Methanococcus maripaludis: one gene and its partners. The main gene of each other region encodes a partner of the protein of the gene in region 3 in a complex. Each region holds a gene or a part of one and is shown on either strand. Other genes may lie near its edges.

Region 1 (2,940 bases), on a different replicon or contig from region 3:
ATTCATCGTCACCGGTGAAGATTCTAGCATAACAATCCCATGCGAGGGAAGGGTGAACTTCAACCATGTGTTCTTGAACAACCGCACCACCTGCAAGAGCGTGGTTGATTGTGTGCATGTATTCATTGATTGTTTCAGGTGTTACTTCTACACCCAATCTTTTTTCTAAAACTGAGTGAGCAGTGTCCATACCTACAACAACAGTTCTTCTGATATCGTCCCATAACTGTTGGATAGCAGCGTTGTTCATGAAGTGTAAGTCGTCACCTTCACAGTAGTCGTCAGTGTTTGACAATTTGTAAGGCATTAATTTTCTTTGTCCGAGAGGAACACCAATGTCAGGGTTGTAGAGTGGAACACCCTGTCTTTTTTCAGCTAATATTTTTTCATTAGCTTCAACGAATTCTCTTTTCCTAGCGGATTGTTCCCAACCGCCGTAGGTATAGAATTTTGTGTATTTTTCTTTTGGGTCTTCTTCGAATTTTTCCTTTAATGCTTTCAAGAATAATCTTTTTTCAGCTTCCATAAGTTCACCTCAAAGGTTGAAGAGGTTTTTTTAATTTAGAATTTAATTATAATCCTTTGAATATTTCGTTTGTAGGGATGTATCCACCGAGTGTTCTTGCTCTGTGAATTCTTTTTACAACGTCAATAACTTCAGGATCTGCTCTCATTGCAATACCATCTTTTCTGTAGATGGTTGTCATTTCTCTTAATTTTGCTTCAGGGATTGGTTCTCCAACGTCAACAGGTGCGTCGAGTGGTTTTCCTACCTGATCCTTTACGTACATAACGTGTCCGGTTTTTTCGTCAAATACACATCTTTGAAGTGCATCAAACATCATACCGTTTTCGTCCAATCTTAATGAGTGTCCGTGTACAGTTGCACCTCTAACACCTGATGTTGCAGGGTCAAAGAGTTCTGTATCCATGAGTAAGTTTTTGGAGAATTCTTCGAGGTCACTTTCTCTACATTCAACAACTTGTCTTCCTGAGAGTGTACCTGCATCTACTCCTCTTAATCTTGACATGTATGATCTTGATCTGTCGTATGGTTGAGCAGGAGCAAAGTACATGGAGTCAGCAAACTGGATGTATCTAACTCTATGTCCTTCTTTAGCACCGTTTAATGGTTCTACTAAGTCTCTTGCATAGTCTTCAATGAAGTCCATTTCTTCGAGTGGCGGGTGAACTGTTTTGTAGTCTTCACCAGGCTGTCTGTGTCCCATGATTTTTACAACATCTTCATCTGGGATTTCTCTTAATTTTTCCAATTCGTGGTTTGGATTTAAGTGATTTCTTCTGTTTTCAGCAACTTTTGTTGCACCAGGGTAGAACTGAGGCGTATATGCCATAAGATCACCTTTAACCTAAATGTTTTTTTATGCTTTCAATGATTTCATCAATTTTTTTCTGAGGAGCTGATTCTCCTCTAATTACTCCGGCAATGATTTCCACGATCGTACCTTCAGTTTTAGGTTCTAAAGGCATCACGTTTCTCGTTTTTATTCCGATTGCTGCAAAATCTTCCATGTCTACTGGAGCTTGGCAAACAATTATTGTAGGAATATCCACGTATTTTAAGAACAATCTAGCTTTGTAGATTATATGGCTCTTAACATTTCCGAAATGTATTACACATAATTTATGTCTATTAACTTGTTTAGCTTCCTCGGGTTTAAGTCCAAATGTGGAACCTAAACTCCCTTGTGGAGCGTCTGACGGAATTCCCGCTCCTGCATCTAATACGAGAACGCTGGTTTGAATTCCCGCTTCCCTTATTCCATAGGTAATTTCGCATACGGGTTTTGTGATATGCCTTCGTCCCGGAGACATTGCAACAACGACCACGTCATTACGTAGCCCTTCTGCAAATGTTCCCCTTTGGGCAAGTCCTCCACCTTCTCCAAGACCCATAACTGCTCTACAATCAACGATTTGTTCTTTTCTACCTACTGGCATAAAATCACTTATTCGTTTGTTTCGCTTTTTGGGATCAAGGCAACAGTAGAATCGAACTTGCTTCTAGGATCGGTTGCACTCAATAATCTTTTGTCAATATCATTAACAGCAGATTCTCCGTATTTTATGAAATCCGTTACCGTAGGGGTATCCCTTAAGAATTTACCCTTTGTTAACCGGTATCCAAATGGGAAAAGATCCTTACAGATTTCGTCGATTTTTTCAATTTCGCTTTCATCATCCAGTAAAACCCATAACCTTCCAACTTGAAGCATGAGCTCTACAGGAACGCCTCTAACAGTAATTTCCTTTTTTTCAGAGTGATTTACGGGACTTCCCTTAGCTGGACCGTATCCAACTTTTTTAGGGAGTGATTCTCCATGTATAACTACTCTTTGAACTGTGCTCAATGAATAAGCGCTGTTCAGGAATTTTTCGGTAGTTTCCGCTTTTAAGTACCTATGTGGGAAGACTTCTAATTCAATCATTGTTTATTACCTTAAAGTTGGTCTTTAATGCTTAAAGCTCCTTCAATTACATATTTCATTGGTTCTCTGAATTCGTCAAATGCTGAGTATACTGCACCAACTAATCCTGAAGTGTGTTCAGGGGAGAACATCTGTGTACCTGCATCTGCACACATTGCCGCACATACTGGAGGAATTGCGAATCCTTTGGAGTGTCTGGTTACAACGTGGTTACCGTTAAAGATACCAGGTCCACCACCACCGTAGATTGAGTGTGAGAAGAATGAGAATCCTACTGCAGTACCCATTGATCTACCGTAGTCAACACCAGGTAAACCAGTTTCGTACTCTAAAATATCGTTGAAGTATAAAATAACTGAAGCAACGTTTTGTGCTGCTCTTGCTGCACCACAGCTTACTGCAACTGCTGCAACTAAACCTGCTGCTGCATATGCATTCCATTTGTTTACGTCAGCTGGTTTGTACATGTTGAATCCTGAGCCCATTGTTT
Region 2 (3,108 bases), on a different replicon or contig from region 3:
CACAAAATCGGCAGGGTTCACTTGCCAGTTGCGCCAAAATGTAACATCGCATGCAGATTCTGTAAAAGATGTATTGGAAAAGAATCAGTCTGTGAAGATAGACCTGGAGTTTCACACCACATTATGAAACCAGCAGAGGTAGAAAACTACCTAAACGGATTATTGGAAGAAAGTCCAAACATTAAAGTTGCAGGAATTGCTGGACCAGGAGACAGTTTATTCAATGAAGAAACTTTCGAAACTTTGGCAATAATACAGGAAAAATTCCCAGATTTAGTCAGATGTCTTTCAACAAACGGGCTTTTACTTCCAAAATATGCTGAAAGATTGGCAGACCTTGGGGTAAAAACAGTAACAGTAACTGTAAATGCGGTAGATCCAAAAATTCAGGCACAAATTGTTGACTGGGTATACTACGAAGGAAAAGTTTACCGTGGAGAAGAAGGTGCTGAAATACTGATCAAAAACCAGATTGAAGGAGTTAAAAAACTAGCAGAATTGGGCGTTGCAGTTAAAATTAACACGGTATTGATTCCTGAAATAAACATGGATCATATTGTGGAAATTGCAAAAACTTTCGAAAAAGATGCGTTCATTCACAACGTAATTCCTTTAATTCCAATGTACAAAATGGAAAACTTGAGAAAACCAACCTGCGATGAAATAAGCGGTGTAAGGGATAGTGCAGAAGAATACCTCCACCAATTCAGAGCATGCCAACAGTGCAGGGCTGATGCCGTAGGGCTTGTAACCGAGCACAAAACTATTGGAGAAAAAGGTAAGGAGTTAAATATTTACGACTTAAAACACTTCTCACACTAAACTTCTTTTTTTAAATTCTATTTTTTAACCACAAGGTATAAATGATACTTTTTAAAGATAAAGGCTAAGATAAGAAACATGATTTTTAAAGGTGTTATTTATGGAAAATGTAGTAATTACCGTCGTTGGTGTTGATAAACCCGGTATCGTTGCAGCAGTTACAAAAGTTCTCGCAGAAAACAGTGCAAATATCGTAGATATCAGGCAGACAATCATGGAAGACTTGTTCACAATGATTATGCTTGTAGATATCTCCAAAATAAGTTCAGACTTTTCAGAATTAAATGCGGCTCTTGATAAACTTGGATCAGAAATCGGAGTTAAAATAAATGTGCAACACGAAAACATATTTAAATACATGCACAGAATTTAATTTTTTAAAAAATACTTTTTTTAAACTTTAAACTAAAAATTAAAAAAGAATTAATATTTGAAGTAATTATTTGAAGTTTTTGAGTTCTTCCTGAAGTTTTATTGCCTCATTCATCCATTCTTCTTCGATTGGCTTTTCTGATGCAACCATAACTACAGTTTTATCCCGAATTGTTTTTCTAACCCTCATTCCTTCAGGAAAAACACGGTTCATAAAATCAAGGACTCTATCGACAAAATCATCCTTTGCATCGTGAATTACCATGTTTAAATCAACCTCAGAATCCGTAACAATCTCAAATCTTGAAGGCTGGTCCATAACATTTATTTTTGATAAAAGTTCAGTTGCGTAAGTTTCATCGTCAATTATTAATTTAGTTATTTTTTTTCCGTTCGATTCCTTTGCTTCATCTATTGTTGCAATATCCCTCAATCTTATCAATTTTGAAGTTGATTTTGGCAGAATTCCAATTATAAAATATGGAACATCTTGCTTACAGATCATTTTTGTCTTTATGATAGATTTTCCCAAAACGAGGTCTTCGAGAGATGTTTGAATAATTCTTTCGTAAATTGCTTTTCCAGCTTCGTCATTGCATTCGACATCGATATAAGCCATATTACCCCTGAATCTTAAAAATGGATGATTATTTTCTTAAAGTAATATATTGCAAAAATAGTATATAAATAAAGTCTTAGCCACCAGATACAATTGGAACCAGTCTTAAAGTATCGTTTTCAGAAAGAGTATCTGTTTCAGAAAGAATTTCGCCATTTCTAACAACAAGATTGTCTTTTATTTTCATTTTTTCGATGAAATCTCTTAACTTTGCATTTTCTGGCAGTTCAATTTCGGACATTTCTCCTGCATTCTTTATAAAAATTTTCAAAAGAACCACCTGAATTTTAAAATAATAAAAAATAGTTAAAAATGAAAAATAAATAAATTATTCTTCTTTTTCAAGACCGCACATTTTTCTTAATTTTGCACCGACTTCTTCGATTTGTAATTCTCCTTCGAGTCTTCTCATTGCTTTTAAATGTGCGTGGTTTACTTGTTTTTCAAGAACGAATTCTTTTGTGAATCTTCCGTCTTGGATTTCTTTTAAGATTTCTTTCATTGCAGCTTTTGAATCAGCAGTTACAATTCTGCTTCTTCTTGTAAGTCCACCGTATTCTGCAGTGTTACTTACGTCGTTCCACATGTTTTTGAATCCTTTTTGGTAGATTAAGTCAACGATTAATTTCAATTCGTGGCATGTTTCAAAGTATGCCATTTCTGGTGCGTATCCTGCTTCTACGAGTGTTTCAAATCCTGCTTTGATTAATTCGGTAACTCCACCGCATAAAACAGCTTGTTCACCGAAAAGGTCAGTTTCTGTTTCTTCTTTAAATGTTGTCTGGATAACTCCAGCTCTTGATAAACCGATTCCTTTTGCCATTGCTGAAACAATGTCAAATGCGTTGTTTGTTGCATCTATTTCGATACAGATTAAACCTGGAACACCGAAACCTTCTTCGTATGTTCTTCTAACCATTTTTCCAGGTGATTTTGGAGCAACTAAAACCACGTTAACTCCTTTTGGTGGAACAATGAATCCATAGTGGATGTTAAAACCATGTGAGAAACTGAGTGTTTTTCCTTCTTTGAGGTATGGTTTTATTTGAGCATCGTAAACTTCTGCCTGTAATTCGTCAGGGATTAAGATGTGGATGATGTCAGCTTTTTCAGCAGCTTCTTCGATAGTCATTACATTGTGACCGTCTGCTTTAGCGTTTTCCCACGAAGCTCCATTTTTCCTTAAACCAACAACAACGTTTAATCCACTGTCTTTCATGTTTAAGGACTGTGCTCTTCCTTGACTTCCGTAACCGATTACTGCAATTGTTTTTTCTTTTAAAGCATCTAATTTA
Region 3 (3,072 bases):
TTGTTTTTTATATGTTTTATAATATATGAGTTAATAATTTTGATCAATCTTATCTTGTTATTCGTTACGGTGGTTTAATGTTATTTAGGAAGCTTTCAACGATAGAAAGGGTATATAATATTGGAATGGAGCACGATTCAATAAATTATGTATTTAAGTACATAACTAACTTTATAAAGGAATCCGAAAGTGATCTTGTAAGGCTTTACGATTTAAAAGTGCTTGACAAGATTGTTGTAAACGACATAATGACAAAAGACCTCGTTACTCTCAATGAGGATGAATCAATCGATGAACTTGGGACACTCATAAAAAAATACAGGCACATGGGATATCCCGTATTAAATTCAAAAAAAGAACTTGTTGGAATTGCCACATTTGAAGATTTAAGAACTAAAAAGTCAGGAATGTCAAAATTAAAAAAATTAAAAATAAAAGACATAATGACCAAAAAGGACGATCTTATCTCAACTTCACCTTATCTTTCAGCTTCAGAAGCTCAAAAAATAATGGTAAAGAATGATATTGGAAGAATCCTTGTTATCGAAGATGGAAAGCTCAAAGGAATCGTTACTAAAGGGGATATTGTAAGAACTTCTGAAATATACAGCCCTGAGCCAAAAATAAACAAATGCAGTCACATAACAAACATCTACTTTTACGGTGACGATCCTAAAAAAGTTGAAGAACTTGCAGACGAGATAATTGTATTGATGGGTGCGAGAGGCTACATTATAAGTGAAAAAGAAGATTTCATCGAAATTTCGGATAGAGAATGGGAACCAATTGCAAAAATAATGAAAAGAAATGGTAAAGTTGACCACATTTCAATAACCACGAAACTTATAAACATTCTCGAATTAAATATTTTAAAAGAAGTACTGAGATTGATTGAAAAACCTAAATTTGAAGAAGTAATCATAACTGACCATATTACGCTCGTAGATGAGAAATCATCGATTCAAAGGATAATTACCGATGTAACCCTGTTTGAAAAGAGCATGAAGACTTTTGGAACTATTACTGTTAGGATTGATTTCTAATCCTTACAAGGTGGAAAAGATGTATGAGATAATCAGATATGAAGGGGGAGTCTACAAAAACAATATTTTGAAGGAATGGATTGAGGACATTGGTGGATTTATAATTCAGGAGCACGTAATGCAGCTCGATGTTTACATGACAATTGCAATTCCGCATAATGAAATCGAAAACTTCAAGGAAGAGGCAAAACAATACAAGGGAAAAATAGTAGAAACTCCTCTTGCAGGAATTGAAATTGCGATTGTTTCTCCAAGTCTTTCAAGACACCACTTACCCCACATTGCATGCGATGTTTCTGAATATGTTAGGAAATTTGGTGCAAAACCAAACATGATCGGGCTTGCACACGGTGCGGGAAAAAGCATCAGCCAGATTCATGAAAAAGAAAAGAGATTGATTCAAGAGCACGACATCGCAATTTACGTAATGGGAAACTTTGAATCCTGCATTCTAGATAAAACCCACCTCTTTAAAATCGACCTTCCACTCGTTGTAACAGGTGGACCTGAAACTCTCGATATCCCGTACACCTATGTTGGAGACCTTGGAAGGCGAGCGCAAAGGCTTAGAAAAGGAGAAGAAATAAGGGCACTGCGACGAATGATTGACGAAGTTACCAAAAAAATAAACGATAAAAGATTGGAACTTTCATACGACCCTCCGATTATTCCGCCAGTAGTTTTAAAAGATGAAATTGAAAAGAAAATCGATGAGGTTCGTGGACTTCTTGCTCCGATGCCAATAGTAACCCAGCTCGATGGTTTGAGGATCAAAATGGACTACGATAGAAACCACGAAGAGATCGAAAATGTTAAAATTGGTAAGTACCTTTTAAAAGACATCGCATACATCACAAGGTCTGAGATGAAAAACTATATACTTATCAAGTTAAAATCGACGTCAGAAGTTAAATCAAACGAACAAAAAGCTTAATTTAGCGATTATCAAGAAAATAGGGGAAAATATGGAAATCGACAGAACAATTGAAAATGAAAACGAAAATGAAAACTCAGAACAGGTAATCGAAGTACCGCTACCTCCAGGACTTCCACAATCCGTTATCGGAAGGCTTGCATGTGTCTGCAACATCGGATACGAAATAAAAAAAGATGAAATGATGGATAGGGAATATCCTGTAATTACTGGAACACAAGAGCAGTTGGATTACGTAAAAGATTACATATTTTTATTTACTGAGTTAAAACTCACATTAAGGGAAATTTCAAGGCTTGCAAGACGATTCAAAACAGATGTTAAACTCTACACCGATGACGACGAATTGCAGTACGTACTCGGATTTGCAGTTCAGGACGTATCTGGAAGGGACAGGTTTGAAATTATTATGGAACGGCCTGAAGGAGAAGGCGAAAAAATAGTAGTTCTCGAAAGGGAATTTTTCGTATACCTCTAAACTGTTTTAAAATTTTTTTAAAGATATAAAATAAACTTTTTCAAGCGGTTTTTTCTTTTAAAAATTGTTCATTTCATCCACCTTAAATTAAAAACAGATTAGATTTTTTGACAAAATTTATTATTTTTAAATAATTTACGATTAAAACCCTTATTTTTTATAAATATGTTATAAAACAATTTATTTTATGGGTAATAACATTATAAACGAATAATTATATTATTAAACTGTTATAATGGTTTTTTAATTAATTTTAAATAGTTTAACAATAATATATCAAAATGTAAACACGGGGGTGAGTTAAAAATGACTAAGATTGGTTATAAACCACTGATAGCATTGGCTCTCGCATTATGTGTGGGAATATCTATTGCAAGTGCTGCAAAAGAAGGGGTTCCTGGAACAAATACGGTGTACATTAATGAAATTCCATATACTATAACCGACTCCGGAAAATATCTGTTAAATATATCAAAATCAGATATTTCTGGAACTGCAATAATAATAAATGCAGATAATGTCATACTTGATGGAAACGGGAATTATCTTGAAGGGGATTCGACAGGTAGCACCAGTTTTGTCGTTGATATGGGGGTATATGTATATCCAAAATCAAG

The links.
Region 1: the proteins of HNP90_RS05515 (region 3) and mcrC are in contact, whole or in part, in a cryo-EM structure (PDB 9H1L), measured with the Methanococcus maripaludis proteins. Residues at the interface, in WP_011170365.1 of Methanococcus maripaludis: Arg6, Glu8, Gln30, His32, Val33, Met34, Gln35, Tyr39, Leu80, Ser81, Arg82, Leu85, Pro86, His87, Cys90, Asp91, Ser93, Glu94, Arg97, Lys98, Lys102, Pro103, Asn104, Met105, Ile106, Gly107, Ala109, His110, Lys122, Glu123; in WP_011171501.1 of Methanococcus maripaludis: Arg5, Lys6, Glu7, Gln8, Ile9, Val10, Asp11, Cys12, Arg13, Ala14, Val15, Met16, Gly17, Gly19, Glu20, Gly22, Gly23, Leu24, Gln26, Arg27, Gly28, Thr29, Phe30, Ala31, Glu32, Leu34, Asn36, Thr51, Tyr59, Arg62.
Region 2: the proteins of HNP90_RS05515 (region 3) and HNP90_RS07985 are in contact, whole or in part, in a cryo-EM structure (PDB 9H1L), measured with the Methanococcus maripaludis proteins. Residues at the interface, in WP_011170365.1 of Methanococcus maripaludis: Ser79, Ser81, Arg82, His83, His84, Ala112, Gly113, Lys114, Asn115, Ile116, Asn139, Phe140, Glu141, Ser142, Cys143, Gly162, Pro163, Arg178, Arg179, Ala180, Gln181; in WP_104837391.1 of Methanococcus maripaludis: Cys8, Asp10, Ala12, Gly13, Ile16, Tyr17, Arg19, Ile20, Thr23, Cys41, Gln43, Asp44, Pro46, Phe48, Asp134, Asn137, Arg138, Val139, Phe140, Pro141, Glu142, Gly143, Arg145, Glu161, Lys162.

What each region holds. Positions count from the first base shown.
Region 1 is NZ_JACDUL010000001.1:354,989-357,928, reverse strand. The notes cover bases 165-2,940. They hold mcrC (methyl-coenzyme M reductase I operon protein C), read right to left. Parts: upstream 1,963-2,940; coding sequence 1,366-1,962; downstream 165-1,365. Other genes in these bases: mcrB (coenzyme-B sulfoethylthiotransferase subunit beta), read right to left, coding at 2,462-2,940; mcrD (methyl-coenzyme M reductase operon protein D), read right to left, coding at 1,971-2,450; mcrG (coenzyme-B sulfoethylthiotransferase subunit gamma), read right to left, coding at 573-1,355; mcrA (coenzyme-B sulfoethylthiotransferase subunit alpha), read right to left, coding at 165-526. Also shown: more of mcrA, read right to left, coding at 1-164.
Region 2 is NZ_JACDUL010000004.1:82,371-85,478, forward strand. The notes cover bases 38-2,981. They hold HNP90_RS07985 (methanogenesis marker 17 protein), read right to left. Parts: upstream 1,814-2,981; coding sequence 1,262-1,813; downstream 38-1,261. Other genes in these bases: HNP90_RS07975 (radical SAM protein), read left to right, coding at 38-822; HNP90_RS07980 (ACT domain-containing protein), read left to right, coding at 923-1,195; HNP90_RS07990 (MoaD/ThiS family protein), read right to left, coding at 1,890-2,084; ilvC (ketol-acid reductoisomerase), read right to left, coding at 2,142-2,981. Outside these bases: more of HNP90_RS07975, read left to right, coding at 1-37; more of ilvC, read right to left, coding at 2,982-3,108.
Region 3 is NZ_JACDUL010000003.1:35,711-38,782, reverse strand. Bases 112-3,019 are described here. They hold HNP90_RS05515 (methanogenesis marker 7 protein), read left to right. Parts: upstream 112-1,062; coding sequence 1,063-1,977; downstream 1,978-3,019. Other genes in these bases: HNP90_RS05505 (right-handed parallel beta-helix repeat-containing protein), read left to right, coding at 2,762-3,019; HNP90_RS05510 (hypothetical protein), read left to right, coding at 2,009-2,455; HNP90_RS05520 (CBS domain-containing protein), read left to right, coding at 112-1,043. In the rest of the region: more of HNP90_RS05520, read left to right, coding at 78-111; more of HNP90_RS05505, read left to right, coding at 3,020-3,072.